2 regions of the Bradyrhizobium sp. STM 3557 genome follow, and region 1 is predicted to be linked to the other one. Evidence: predicted binding sites of a transcription regulator. Region 1 holds the regulator's gene; the other holds the start of a gene.

Region 1 (7,343 bases):
GCCGACATCACCGGAGCGGGCGCGACGTTCCCGTTCCCGATCTATTCCAAGTGGGCTGACGCCTACAAGAAGGAGACTGGCAACGGTCTGAACTACCAGTCGATCGGCTCGGGCGGCGGCATCAAGCAGATCCAGGCCAAGACCGTGACCTTCGGTGCGACCGATGCTCCGCTGAAAGCCGAGCAGCTCGAGAAGGACGGCCTCGTTCAGTGGCCGATGGTGATGGGCGGCATCGTGCCGGTCGTCAACCTCGAGGGCGTCAAGCCCGGCGAGATGGTGCTGGACGGCGAGACGCTCGCCAACATCTATCTCGGCAAGATCACCAAGTGGGACGATGCCGCGATCAAGAGGCTCAACCCCAATGTGAAGCTGCCTTCGGACGCGATCGCCGTGGTCCGCCGTTCGGACGGTTCGGGCACCACCTTCAACTTCACCTATTATCTCTCCGAAGTCAGCGCAGACTGGAAGAGCAAGGTCGGATCGAACACGGCTGTCGAGTGGCCGGTCGGCGTCGGCGCCAAGGGCAATGAGGGCGTGTCGGGCAACATCAGCCAGACCAAGAACTCGATCGGTTATGTCGAGTATGCCTACGCCAAGCAGAACAAGCTGACCTACACCAAGATGATCAACAAGGCCGGCAAGACCGTGGAGCCGACCGTGGAGGCCTTCCAGGCCGCCGCCGCGAACGCCGACTGGGCCAAGGCTCCGGGCTACTACGTGATCCTGGCCAACCAGCCGGGCGACAAGTCCTGGCCGATGACGGCTGCGACCTTCATCCTGATGCACAAGGAGCCCACCGACAAGGCGGCCTCCGCCGAAGCCATCAAGTTCTTCAAGTGGTCGTTCGAGAAGGGCGGCAAGATGGCCGAGGAGCTCGATTACATCCCGATGCCCGACAGCGTCGTGAAGCTGATCGAGAAGACCTGGTCGTCGGACATCAAGAGCTGATCAGTTCGTTGATTGGTCCCTCTCCCTGCTTTGCGGGGGGAGGGCGTGTCCGGAAAGTGTACGGGTGCACGAGAACAAGGGGGCTGGCGTGGCAGACATGGCCGTTCAAAGCAATGCTGACGGGATTGCCTCCGCGGCGGGTCCGTATGACCGCGCCCGCGCGTTGTCCGCCTTCAAGCTCGGCGACATCACCTTCTACTGGATCACCCGGCTCTCCGCGATCTCGGTGCTCCTGATCCTTGGCGGCATCATCTTGTCGCTGATCATCGGTGCGTGGCCGGCGATGCGGGAGTTCGGCTTCCAGTTCCTGGTGACGCGGCGCTGGGCGCCTTCGGCCGATCCGCCGGTGCTCGGCGCGCTCGGGCCGATCTACGGCACGCTGGTGACCTCCTTCATCGCGATGCTGATCGCGATTCCGGTCGGGCTCGGCATTGCGATCTTCCTGACCGAGCTGTGCCCGCAATGGCTGCGCCGCCCGATCGGCATCGCCATCGAGCTGCTCGCCGGCATCCCCTCGATCATCTACGGCATGTGGGGCTTCTTCGTGCTGGGGCCGTTCCTGGCCTACACGTTCCAGCCGTTCATGATCAATCTGTGTGCGAACATCCCGGTCCTGCAGGACATCTTCGCGGGCCCGCCGTCCTATCTCAGCCTGTTCAACGCCTCGCTGATCCTCGCCATCATGGTGCTGCCGTTCATCACCTCGATCTCGGTCGACGTGTTCAAGACCGTGCCGCCGGTGCTGAAGGAAGCGGCCTATGGCGTCGGCTGCACCACCTGGGAGGTCGTGCGCAGCGTCGTCATCCCCTATACGCGGATCGGGGTGATCGGCGGCATCATGCTGGCGCTGGGCCGCGCGCTCGGCGAGACCATGGCGGTCACCTTCATCATCGGCAACTCGTTCCGCATCTCCTCCTCGATCTTCGCGCCGGGCACCACGATCTCGGCCGCGATCGCCTCCGAATTCCAGGAGAGCGACGGTCTGCATCAGTCGAGCCTGATCCTGCTCGGGCTCTTGCTGTTCGTTCTAACCTTCTTCGTGCTCGCCGCCGCTCGCCTGATGCTGATGCGGCTCGAAACCAAGGCGGGGAAATAAGTCATGGCTGCTGTGGATTTTGCGGTCGGCACGCCGGTCAATCCCGTCAATCCGATCTACGCGCGCCGCCGCCGCAAGGACATCGTCGTGCGCGGCCTCTGCGTCGCCGCCGCCTTGTTCGGCGTCACCTGGCTGGCGCTGATCCTGCTCGACCTGCTCTATGAAGGCCTGACCGGCCTGACCTTGCAGGTGTTCACCGCCGACACTCCGCCGCCGGGCTCGACCGAGGGCGGCCTGCGCAACGCCATCGTCGGCTCCGTGATCATGACGGTGATCGGGGTCGGCATCGGCGCGCCGCTCGGCCTGTTCGCCGGCACCTATCTCGCCGAATATGGCCGCAATGACCGCCTCACCTCGGTGATCCGCTTCATCAATGACATCCTGCTGTCGGCACCGTCGATCATCATCGGCCTGTTCGTCTATGGCGCGGTGGTGGTGCCGATGGGCGGCTTCTCGGCGATCGCCGGCTCGCTGGCGCTGGCCGTGATCGTGATCCCGGTCGTGCTGCGCACCACCGAGGACATGCTGCTGCTGGTGCCCAATCCGCTGCGCGAGGCGGCCTCCGCGCTCGGCCTGCCGCGCTCGCTGGTGATCCGCCGCATCGCCTATCGCGCGGCGCGCTCGGGCCTGATCACCGGCGTGCTGCTGGCGACCGCCCGCGTTGCCGGCGAGACCGCGCCGCTGTTGTTCACCGCGCTATCGAACCAGTTCTGGAGCCTGAACCTCTCCAAGACCATGGCCAACCTGCCGGTGACCATCAACAACTTCGTCCAGAGCCCCTACGCCTATTGGAAGCAGCTCGCCTGGAGCGGCGCGCTGCTGATCACGATCACCGTGCTCGCCCTGAACATCTGCGCGCGCGTGCTTGGCGCCGAGAGGAGCGCAAAATGACCGATATGTCCGTTTCCGTGTCCAGCCCCGCCGGCGCAATTCCCGCCAAGTCCCTGCCGGAAGCGCCGGCCAAGGTGACCGCGCGCAATCTCAACTTCTATTACGGCGAGCACCATGCGCTGAAGAACATCAACCTGACGCTCGGCACCCACCGGGTCACGGCCTTCATCGGTCCGTCCGGTTGCGGCAAGTCGACCCTGCTGCGCATCTTCAACCGGATGTACGACCTCTATCCGGGCCAGCGCGCGGTCGGCCAGCTGATGCTTGATAACACCAACATCCTCGACCCGAAGCTCGATTTGAACCTGCTGCGCGCCCGGGTCGGCATGGTGTTCCAGAAGCCGACGCCGTTCCCGATGACGATCTACGAGAACATCGCCTTCGGTATCCGCCTCTACGAGAAGATCTCAAAGTCCGAGATGGACGACCGCGTCGAGAAGGCGCTGCGCGGGGGCGCGCTGTGGAACGAGGTCAAGGACAAGCTCAATGCGTCCGGCCTGTCGCTGTCCGGCGGCCAGCAGCAGCGGTTGTGCATCGCCCGCACCGTGGCGGTGCGGCCCGAGGTGATCCTGTTCGACGAGCCGTGCTCGGCGCTCGACCCGATCTCGACCGCCAAGGTCGAGGAGCTGATCCAGGAGCTCTCCGAGAACTACACGATCGCGATCGTCACCCACAACATGCAGCAGGCGGCGCGCGTATCCGACAAGACCGCCTTCATGTATCTTGGCGAGCTGATCGAGTTCGACGACACCAGCAAGATCTTCACCTCGCCGAGCGATCGGCGGACCCAGGATTACATCACCGGCCGCTTCGGCTGACGCCGTCACGGACACATTGCCGAGGAGACAATCATGGCCAGCGAGCATACCGCCAAGGCGTTCGACAGTGACCTGCAGGAGCTGACGCGCCTGGTCGCCGAGATGGGCGGCCTGGCCGAGCGGCTGATCACCGATTCCGTCGACGCGCTGGTGCGCCGCGATGTCGCGCTGGGCCAGCGCGTGGTCGCGACCGATGCCGAGATCGACAATTTGCAGCGCATCATCGAGGAGCGGGCGGTGCTGACCATCGCCCGCCGCCAGCCGATGGCGATCGATCTGCGCGAGATCGTCGGCGCCATGCGGGTGGCGACCGATCTGGAGCGGATCGGCGACCTTGCCAAGAACATCGGCAAGCGCGTCGCGGCGCTGGAGAGCGACTTCCATCCCTTGAAGCTGATCCGCGGGCTCGAGCACATGACCGACCTCGTGCAGTCGCAGGTCAAGTCGGTGCTGGATGCCTATGCCGCCCACGACCTGCCGGCGGCGATGAGTGTGTGGAAGGGCGACGAGGAGGTCGACGCCATCTGCACCTCGCTGTTCCGCGAGCTCCTCACCTACATGATGGAGGACCCGCGCAACATCTCCTTCTGCATTCACTTGATGTTCTGCGCCAAGAACATCGAGCGGATCGGCGACCACGCGACCAACATCGCGGAAACCGTGTTCTACATGATCGAGGGTCAGCAGATGGTCGACAAGCGCCCGAAGGGCGACATGACGACCTTCGCGACCACGATCCCCGGCAACTAGGAAAGACGTTGAGCAATGAGCGCGCGCATTCTGGTGGTGGAAGACGAGGAAGCGCTGACCACGCTGCTGCGCTACAATCTCGAGACCGAAGGCTATGAGGTCGAAACGGTGGAGCGCGGCGACGACGCCGACACCCGATTGAAGGAGCGGGTGCCCGATCTCGTGGTGCTCGACTGGATGCTGCCGGGCCTCTCCGGCATCGAGCTGTGCCGCCGCCTGCGCGCCCGGCCCGAGACCAAGCAGTTGCCGATCATCATGCTGACCGCGCGCGGCGAGGAGAGCGAGCGCGTGCGCGGGCTTGCGACCGGCGCCGACGACTACATCGTCAAGCCGTTCTCGGTGCCGGAGCTGTTGCAGCGGGTGAAAGGCCTGCTTCGGCGCGCGAGCCCCGAGCGGCTCGCCACGGTGCTCGCCTATGGCGATATCGAGCTCGACCGCGAGAAGCGGCGCGTGGCGCGCTCAGGCAGGCCGATCGATCTCGGCCCAACTGAGTACCGCCTGCTCGAATTCTTCCTCGAACATCCCGGTCGCGTGTTCAGCCGCGAGCAGCTGCTCGACAGCGTCTGGGGCCGCGACATCTATATCGACGAGCGCACCGTCGACGTGCATATCGGCCGCTTGCGCAAGCTGCTCAATCCCGGCCGCGAGCAGGATCCGATCCGCACCGTGCGCGGCGCCGGCTATGCGCTCGACGACCGCTTTGCGAAGGCGGAGTCGTAGTACGACACGGGGCGTTGCGACACGTGCTACAACAAACACCGGTGTCGTCCCCGCGAACGCGGGGACCCATAACCACGAATGTTGATGGTTGAAGCGGGCTGGATCGGTGTCACGTCATAATCACACCCGCCGGTGATTATGGGTCCCCGCGTTCGCGGGGACGACAGCTGACGTTGAGCTACAATTGCGCCTGCAAGCTAGCAGCTCAGCGTGCCGGCTTCGGCTGCTGGCGGCGGCGGTCGGCCGCGGGCTGATAGGCGAGGCGCGAATGCTGCGCGCAATAGGGCAAGCCCGAGAGCGCCTTGCCGCCGCAGAAGAAGAAGTCGGGGCTCGAGGGATCGCCGACCGGCCAGTGGCAGGTGGCCTCGTTCAATTCGAGCAGCGAGCGGCGCTGGCCCATTGGCACCACGTTGTCGAACGTGACCGGATCCGGCTCCACCTCGATCTCGAACACATGCGCAAGCGCGGTGTTGCCGCGCGAAACCGGACGGGCGACGCGCATCATCTGCTGCGCGGGGCGCGGGGTTGCCTTGCGCTGGCGCGGCGCGGTTGTCGCCGGGCTCTTGGCACGGCCGGAGAGGCCGAGCCGGTGCACCTTGCCGATCACCGCATTGCGCGTCACGTTTCCGAGTTCCGCGGCGATCTGGCTGGCCGAAAGCCCGGCCTCCCAGAGCTTTTTCAACTGCTCGACGCGATCGTCGGACCAGGTCAATACCGTCATCGCATGTTTCCCTTCGCGTCGCGCCGGCCAATTCTGGGACGGCGCTGCGATGCCTATCTCAAGAAATCTCCTGCATGCTGAATCCCTTAGCCCTCGCCGGGCGCAATTGCGCTTCCGGACGTGTACGCGAAACAACCGAACGCTTTCAGGATCAGAACTGCCGCACGAGATGTCGTACTCGACAGGTAAAACGCTACAATATGGCGTGACTCCCGCGCAAGAGTCGGAGGCCATCGTCCACACCTTCCGTCGCCGGACGCGGCGCACGAGCAGCAAATCCGCATCACCGCAATCTTACGGAATCCACGCGATCAGGCTGCCTGCGCTGCGTGTTGACACTTATCGCCGGCCGCATAGAATAGTTCCACGTGCCGCCTTGAAAAGGCGGCACATTTTGTTTTCCAGGGCGGGGTCCCTGATGCACGATGGCGCCCAGTTGGCGCGCATTTCGGACTGCCCCAAGCACAAGTGATCCACCATGTCCGCAGCCGCCGCGTCGCATCTTCTTCCCGTATTCGCCCGGGTCGATCTCGCCTTCGAGCGCGGCGAGGGCGCGTGGCTGGTTGCAACGAATGGCGAGCGCTATCTCGATTTCACCTCGGGCGTCGCGGTGAATGCGCTCGGTCATGCGCATCCGCATCTGGTCAAGGCGCTGCAGGAGCAGGCGACCAGGCTCTGGCACATGTCGAACCTGTTCAAGAGCCCGGATGGCGAGCGCCTGGCCTCTCGTCTGTGCGAGCAGAGTTTTGCCGACTACGTGTTCTTCGCCAATTCCGGCGCCGAGGCAATGGAGTGCGCGATCAAGATCACGCGCAAGCATCACGCCGCCAAGGGCCATCCCGAGCGCTATCGCATCATCACCTTCGAAGGCGCCTTCCACGGCCGCACGCTGGCGACGCTCGCCGCCACCGGCTCGGCCAAATATCTCGACGGCTTCGGCCCGCCGATGGACGGCTTCGACCAGGTGCCGCTCGGCGATCTCGAGGCGGTCAAGCGCGCGATCGGCCCGCACACCGCGGGCATCCTGATCGAGCCGGTGCAGGGCGAGGGCGGCGTGCGCTCGGCGCCATTGTCATTCTACAAGGCGCTGCGCCAGCTCTGCGACGAGCACGGCCTCTTGCTGGTGTTCGACGAGGTGCAGACCGGCATGGGCCGCACCGGCGATCTCTTCGCCTATCGCTGGATCGGCGTCACGCCCGACGTGATGTCGCTGGCGAAAGCGCTCGGCGGCGGCTTCCCGATCGGCGCCTGCCTCGCGACGGCCGATGCCGCGGCCGGCATGAATCCGGGTTCGCATGGCTCGACCTTCGGCGGCAATCCGCTCGCGGTCGCGGCTGCCAACGCCGTGCTCGACGTGATGCTGGCGCCCGGCTTCTTCGAGCATGCGCGCAAGATGTCG
Region 2 (7,343 bases), 2.7 Mb from region 1:
CCGGCACATAGCGCACCAGCAGTCCCATCGTGCCGACCAGGGTCACGCCGAAAGTGAAGCCGTGGCTGATCTGGACTGCGATGAGGCCGGCGGCATGCGGCTCCTGCGCCGTCAATAGCCAGCGCAGCACCGCAGCGACCGCGCCGATCATCACCAGGTGCGCCGGAGCCAGCGTGAAGCGCGACGACAGCGCGAACACCACGATCTCGGCCAGCACTCCGAGCGTCCACAGCCCGGCGATGGTAAGACCGGTCAGGCCCTGCGCCCGCCAGTCGATCGCCGAGAATGTATAGAAAGCCGCATGGCTGCCCTGGATCAGCGCCGCCGACAGGATGATGCAGACAAAGCAGGGATCGCGCAGCAGACCGCGACCATCCTTCGCGCTGGCGGCCGCACGGGGCGCACCTTCGAGTCCTTGCAGGCCGAGGCTGACGACGGCGCCAAGCAGGCCGACCGAGACGATGATCCAGATGAGCTTGTCGGGCGCGATGAGGTCGACCAGCCCTCCGCACAACAGTGTGCCAACGATGAAGGCCGCCGATCCCCACAACCGCAGGCGCCCGTAGTCGAGCCCGTAATGCAGCGCGCCGCGCAGCGCATACGCATCGGTCAGCGGCACCAACGGCGTCCACAGGCAACAGATCGCCGCATAGATCAGGAAGACGAGCACAGGCCAGTGCTGAATGCCGAGCAGAGCGAAGCCGAACCCGGTGGCGAAGGCCGACAGCCGCATCGCGCCGCGCAGCGCATGGCGACGTTCCGCCAACGCCGTGACAAGGGGCAGCACGGTGAAACGGGTCACAGCCGGAACAGCGATAATGACGCCGATCCAGGACGCATCAAGGCCGATGGCCCGCAACCATACGGGGAAGAACGGCAAATGGGTGCCCGACAGCACGAACACCGCGCCATAGAACAGCCCCAGCCGGCGCGCGAATCGGCGGGATGTTGCAGCCGATGCAATGGGGATTTGTCCGCCTTGTGGCATCAATTCAATTGCGATTCGGTCAATATCATGGTGATCGTTATGCCAACGCGCAGCGATTTGCGCGACCGAGTTTGCCATGGCCGATGACGTCTTCGCCCTCTCGCCGATCTCCGCCCGCCCGGCCCAGCCGAGCGAGGCCGACTATGAGGCGATCCGCGACGCCTTCATGGAGACCTCGCGCGGCCGCTGGTTTCTCGGCGAATATGCCAAGCGCAACCGTAACGCCGACACCAGCATGGTGCTCGATGCCGTGGCGCGGATCGAGCAAGCCCTCGCCGCGCAGCAGCGCCTGCAGCAGCAGGAAATGCAGGCCGCCCAGGAGGCCGAAGCCAGCGCGCTTCCCGAGGTGCTCGCTGCGATCAGGCATGCGGTCGCAAGCGCCGAAGGGGCCGCCACGGCCGCCCTCGACGGACTCGCGCTCGAGCAGAATCTGGCACCTGTCCGCAAGGGCCTCCGGATCATCAAGGAAATCTCCTGGCGCTGGCGCGAGATTGGTGCCGATTCCCGGATCTGCGACCTGATCGATTCGCAGGTGACGGCGATCGACGCCGCCTGCAACCAGCTCAGCGGCGCCGATCCGCGCGCCGCGATGATCGCTTCATTCGACGTGATCAAGGCGCAGCTCGACGGTTTCGAGCAGGCTGAGGTGACCGCGACGCCGGCCGCCGACGAGGGCGTCGCGCCCGCGGCCGAAATGGCCGAGCAACCGCAGGCATCTGCTCCCGAAAGGAGTGAAGCGACTGCAGATGCAGCCACTGACGTCGCCGCATCCGCGGCACCGACCATGCCTGCCGAAGCCATGGCTGCCGCAGCAGAGCCGATGCTCGACGCTCGGGTTCCCGCTGCAGAGAGCGTGGCGGCGCCTGCGCCGGTCGAGCCGCCGCCTGCGGCCAGCGTCGCCCAGCCGTCCCGCGCTCAGGACACCGTGACCGCGTCGCCCGTCCGGCCGCCCGAGCCGCAGCCCGCACAGGCGCAAGCTCCGGCCGAAATCCCGGCGGCTGCGGCCCCGGCCTCCGCGGCTGCGCCACCTCAAGCGAGTAGCCAACGCGCTGAGGTCATGGATGAAGTTGCGGCGTCACCGGCAGATGACGATCTCGATATCGTGGTCGTCACCAAAGCCGAGGCGGACGCCCATGACGAGGCGATCCTCGAGCTCGTCGCGGCGGAAATGGCCGCGCCCGATGCCGCGGCCGACGACAAGCCATTCAGCCCGACCAGCTCGATTCACTACGACATCGAGGAACCGGTGTCGGTCGACGACGACATCGTCGCCACCTTCGCCGAGCCAATAGCTTCGGTATCCAAGCCTGGGCCCGCGCCAGCGACGGCGATTGTCGCCGCGCCATCGGCACCAGAACCCGTACCGGCCGCGGCCACGGCGCCGCCACCAGCCGCCGCGACATTTAGCGCAGAGCCCCCACCCGCACCCGTTCCGCCGAGCCCTGCCCCGGCGCCCCGGCTCGCGGTCGCGCCGACGCCGCAAGCTCCCGTCGTGCCGCCACAGCCGGTGATGCAGATCATGCAGGAACCGGTCCGGCCTACGCCGGTCGCCCAGCCTGCGCCTGCTGAGCAGCCACGGCCTGCCGCCACGCTTCACCCGATGCCGAAGCCGATCCCGCAACCGTCACTGGGCTCGACATTGCTCGCCAGCGGCATGCTGCAGCGGCCGATCGCTGCGAATGATCCGTTGACGCCGATCCGGCGCATGACCCAGCCGGAAAAGATCGCGTTCTTCTCATAAGCGCGCAGCCGCCAAACACGCGCCGGGCGCTACGCAATCAGCTTTGCGTAAAGATCGGCATCGACATTGCCGCCGGACAGCAGGATCACGATGGTCTTGCCGGCAATGTCGAGACGACCGGCCAGCAGCGCCGCCAGCCCGACCGCCCCACCGGGCTCGACCACCAGCTTCAACTCGCGGAATGCAAAGCCCACGGCGCGGCCGACCTCCTCATCGGAGGCAGCGACCGCGCCCGATAACAGCCGGCTGTTGACAGCAAAGGTGATCTCGCCGGGCATCGCCGCCATCAACGCGTCGCAGATGGTGCGGCCCCTGGCATCATGTGCTTCGCGATGACCCGCACGCAGCGAGCGCGCATGATCGTCGAAGCCCGCCGGCTCGGCCACAATCATCTGGGCTTGCGGAAAGCGCGTCTTGATCGCGACCGACACGCCCGCGAGCAGTCCACCGCCGGAGGCCGGCGCCACCACCAGGTCGGGCGAAACGCCGAGCGCCTGCAGATCCTCGGCAATCTCGCGCCCTGCAGTGCCCTGCCCGGCGATGACAAGCAGATCGTCATAAGGCGGCACGACGGTTGCGCCGCGCTTACCGGCGATCTCGCGGGCGATCGCCTCGCGATCCTCCTTGTCGCGATCGTACAGCACGACCTCAGCCCCATAGGCCTTGGTGCGCTCGCGCTTCGCCGCCGGCGCATCCGAGGGCATCACGATGGTGGCGTGCATGCCGAGCAGTTGCGCCGCATGCGCCACGCCCTGGGCGTGATTGCCGGAGGAGAAGGCGACGACGCCGTTGCCGCGGGCATCCTCGGGAATCGATGACAGCTTGTTGTAGGCGCCGCGGAATTTGAACGATCCGGTCCGCTGCAACACTTCGGGCTTGACGAACACCCTGGCCCCGAGCACCTCGCTCAGCACCGGCGGCGACAACAGCGGCGTACGCACGGCGACGCCGGCAAGCACTTGTGCCGCCGCATCGATATCGGCGGCGGTAACGGTAGGGATCGGCGATTGGACTGTCATGAGCCTGTTGTATCGCGCGCCGCCACGCCGGCGCAAGCTAGGCCACGCAGCTTGGTTGTTCGGCCAGCACATCGACCGGCTCGGATTGCGCCGGCGGAATGGGCAGAATCGCCATATGGTCGATGAAAGCGCGGGTCGAAGCATCCCAGGTGTGATTGGCGGCGAACGCCACACAATCCTGTCGCGAAATCGTGAGCGCGGCGAGGCAAGCCGAACGCAGATCCTCGTCGAGCACGCCCACGTCGGCAGCGCCGATCACGTCGCGTGGGCCGGCCACCGGAAACGCCGCGACCGGCAAGCCCGAGGCGAGCGCTTCGAGCAGCACCAGGCCGAACGTATCGGTACGGCTCGGGAATACGAATACGTCGGCCGCCGCGTACACCTTTGCCAGCGCCTCACCCTGCAAGGCGCCGAGGAAGACCGCATCCGGATAGTCGCGTTCCAGATCGGCGCGCGCCGGCCCGTCGCCGACAATCACTTTGGTGCCTGGTAGATCGAGCGAGAGGAACGCCGCAAGATTCTTTTCCACCGCGACACGCCCGACGCACAGGAACACCGGCTGCGGCAGACAGAGATCGACCTCGCGCGGCCGAAACAGAGTGGTATCGACGCCGCGCGGCCACAGCACGACATTGGCAAAGCCGCGCTGCTTCAATTCGCCTGATAGCGCCGCCATCACGGCCTGGCTCGGCCCGTGAAACCAGCGCAAGCTCGCCCACACCCATGCCTCCGACACCGGCGCACGCGCCGCGACGTAGTCCGGAAAACGGGTATGGAAGCTTGTCGTGAACGGCAGATCATGCTTGCGGCAATGCCGCCGCACCAAAAGGCCGATTGGTCCTTCGGTCGCGATATGGATGCTGTCGGGCCGGCACTCGGCGATCAGCTTCGCGACCTTGGCGGGCCGCGGCAGCGCGAGCCGCACGTCGCGATAGCTCGGCATGGCGAAGGTGCGGAATGATTCCGGCGTCAGGAACACGATCTCGTGGCCGAACGCCTCCGCCGCCTGCGCCATCATGGTCAGCGTCCGGACCACCCCGTTGACCTGGGGATGCCACGCGTCCGTCGCGACCAGGATGCGCATCGATCAGGCGGCGGCCCGTGCCGCCACCTGCGGCGCCGGTGCCTGCAGCCGCATCGGGTCCGCCCAGGTGATGATCTCGAAGCTGCCGTCCTCGTTCTCGGCGAGCGCCGTGCAACTCTCGACCCAGTCGCCGCAATTCATGTAGCGAATACCCTGCTCGTCGCGGATCGTGGCATAGTGGATGTGGCCGCAGATCACGCCATCGGCGCCGTGGCGGCGCGCTTCGGCCGCAAGCGCCGTCTCGAACGCGCCGATATAGTTGACGGCGTTCTTGACCTTCTGCTTGGCCCATTGCGACAGCGACCAGTAGCGCACGCCGAACATGCGCCGGAAGAAGTTGACCAGCCGGTTCATCTGGATCGCGAAGTCATAGGCCTTGTCGCCCAAATGGGCCAGCCAGCGCGCGTTCTGCACGACGAGGTCGAAGATGTCGCCGTGGATCACCAGATAGCGCTTGCCGTCCGCGCCGGTGTGCACGATGTTTTCCACCACGTCGATGCCGCCGAAATGCGTGCCATAATAGCCGCGCAGGAACTCGTCGTGATTGCCCGGCACGTAGACGACCTTGGCGCCTTTGCGCGCCTTGCGCAGCATCTTCTGCACGAGATCATTGTGCGACTGCGGCCAGTGCCAGCTCGACCTCAGCGCCCAGCCATCAACGATGTCTCCGACCAGATAGATGGTATCGGCGTCATGATGGCGAAGAAAATCGACGAGAAGATTGGCCTGCGAGCCCCGGGCTCCGAGATGAACATCGGAGATGAACAACGTGCGAAAGCGCCGGTCTGGGCTCTCGTCACCAGCAGTTTCAATTCCCATGCGCGCCACCTAACAGCTTCTCGTGACATTGCGATGACGAGCAGCATATTCCCGCGGCGGCTCGACCGGCCGCACGCTGCTTCCGCCGCTCACTCAAGGCGACTCAGGGCCCCCCAAGTCACGAGCCCGCGATAACAGCGCGTTGCGACAGTCAGGCGACAGAAGCGGTGCTTTTCTCGGGAATCCCGCTGTTCCCGCGCATAGGAGCCGGACTTTCGATGTGAAGCGCGGCGAGGTGCTCTAGCAGGTCTGCCGAAGCTGCGACGCCTTCGACAACAAACGGCATCGGCCCGATGCACCTGGTCGATCCCGCTGCGGGCATAGTGATCAGCTATTTCCCTGCGCTGACTCGATCGTTTTCCTCAAGAAGCGGCGCGGCCAGCCGTACCGGCGAGGTTTCATGGGCATTCTTCAGACATATTCAGAAATACTTTACGACCGAAGGTCTAAATTTACCGCCTGTCACGCGCATGCAGGCGGATCGAAAACAATTTGGGATTCCAGATCATGACCTGAAAGTCGCCCATTGCCGTGTCTGGCGCCCACTCGCGCCCAAAATTTCTCTTTTAAGTTGATATTCTTATCAGCGGCACCCGATTTTCTCGGCATCCTGCAGCCGCCCAATCGCTCTGTCGACGGCTCGTCCGCCGATCCTACAGCTCTCTTTCTGTTCCAAGCCCAAGGCACGCACAGGCGGCGACCGATGTCGGAACTCACGCTAAAATCAGGCTTTGCTGGCGACACGCCCGCGGAAGGCATCACGCGAGCACGGATTGACACTCTGCTCGTTGCCGCTTTCGCGTCGACCCTATCGATGCTGCACACCGGATTCGTGTTCGGCATCGACAACAACATCTTCCACCTTCCGATCATGGCCGGCCTTTATGACGAGCCGCAATTCCATGATGACGCCTTCATCCAGTCGCTGCGCTACTTCGCGTCCGGCGTCTGGCTGCTGCTAGCTCACGCCGAGCACTACCTCGACCACATTCCGGCGCTCTTTCTCGGTCTCGCGTGGCTATCGCGGCTGCTATCCTTCCTCGGCTTTCTCTGCTGCGCCTCCCTGATCGGCATCACGACGCGCGCCGACAAGATTGTCTTCAGCCTCCTTCTTTGCATCACGAGCTTTCTCGAAGGCGGCAGCTTCGCGGGCCTTGGCGGCCTGTTCTTGAACTACTTCACCCATTCCGAGCTCGCTAACGGCACCATCCTGCTCGCGATCTACGCCGCGGCACGCGGAAGGATCACGACTGCGAGCCTGCTGATCGGTCTGACGTCCTTCATCAATGCCTTCATGGCGGTGTGGCTCGCGGCCATCCTGAGCTTCGTCATCGCGAGCCTGCTCGCCCGACGCGCCATCACTGCAGGCGCGATCTGCCGACAGGCATTGCCGGCATTGCTGCCTTGTGCCTCGCTCGCGCTCCCGGTGCTTGTCAATGTCCTATCGAACCCCGCTCTCGGACAAGCTCTCGATTTCGATTATGTCGCTTATTTGCGCGAATACTTCGCCGAGCATATTCTGATCGACGCGATCCCGGTCTATGACCTGCTCGCTTTGACCGCGCTGGCGCTGCTTGGTCACGTGGCATTGCGTCAGCTTGGCGTTAATGCGCGCGAACTGCGGGCCGCCTATTGCGGCGTGCTTGGGCTGTACGCAGCCGGAATCGTGCTGCCCTATCTGTTTGCTTCGCA

The links. Region 1 encodes PhoB, which activates phosphate uptake and scavenging genes when phosphate is short. Its sites were predicted from a motif close to TGTCATNNANCTGTCAT; they were not measured.
Region 2: P6U24_RS27345 (UDP-2,3-diacylglucosamine diphosphatase) is a predicted target of PhoB. The motif match lies at 5,796-5,812, and genes of this name have one in related genera.

The regions. Positions count from the first base shown of each region.
Region 1 is NZ_CP120697.1:756,279-763,621, forward strand. It holds gene pstS (phosphate ABC transporter substrate-binding protein PstS) at 1-948, shown strand, start outside; gene pstC (phosphate ABC transporter permease subunit PstC) at 1,046-2,044, shown strand; gene pstA (phosphate ABC transporter permease PstA) at 2,048-2,935, shown strand; gene pstB (phosphate ABC transporter ATP-binding protein PstB) at 2,932-3,753, shown strand; gene phoU (phosphate signaling complex protein PhoU) at 3,787-4,503, shown strand; gene phoB (phosphate regulon transcriptional regulator PhoB) at 4,519-5,223, shown strand; gene P6U24_RS03525 (GcrA family cell cycle regulator) at 5,429-5,944, opposite strand; gene P6U24_RS03530 (aspartate aminotransferase family protein) at 6,423-7,343, shown strand, end outside.
Region 2 is NZ_CP120697.1:5,900,298-5,907,640, forward strand. It holds gene P6U24_RS27325 (MFS transporter) at 1-988, opposite strand, end outside; gene P6U24_RS27330 (hypothetical protein) at 1,065-2,729, shown strand; gene P6U24_RS27335 (threonine/serine dehydratase) at 2,759-3,748, opposite strand; gene P6U24_RS27340 (glycosyltransferase family 4 protein) at 3,786-4,832, opposite strand; gene P6U24_RS27345 (UDP-2,3-diacylglucosamine diphosphatase) at 4,836-5,651, opposite strand; gene P6U24_RS27350 (hypothetical protein) at 5,945-6,226, shown strand; gene P6U24_RS27355 (hypothetical protein) at 6,466-7,343, shown strand, end outside.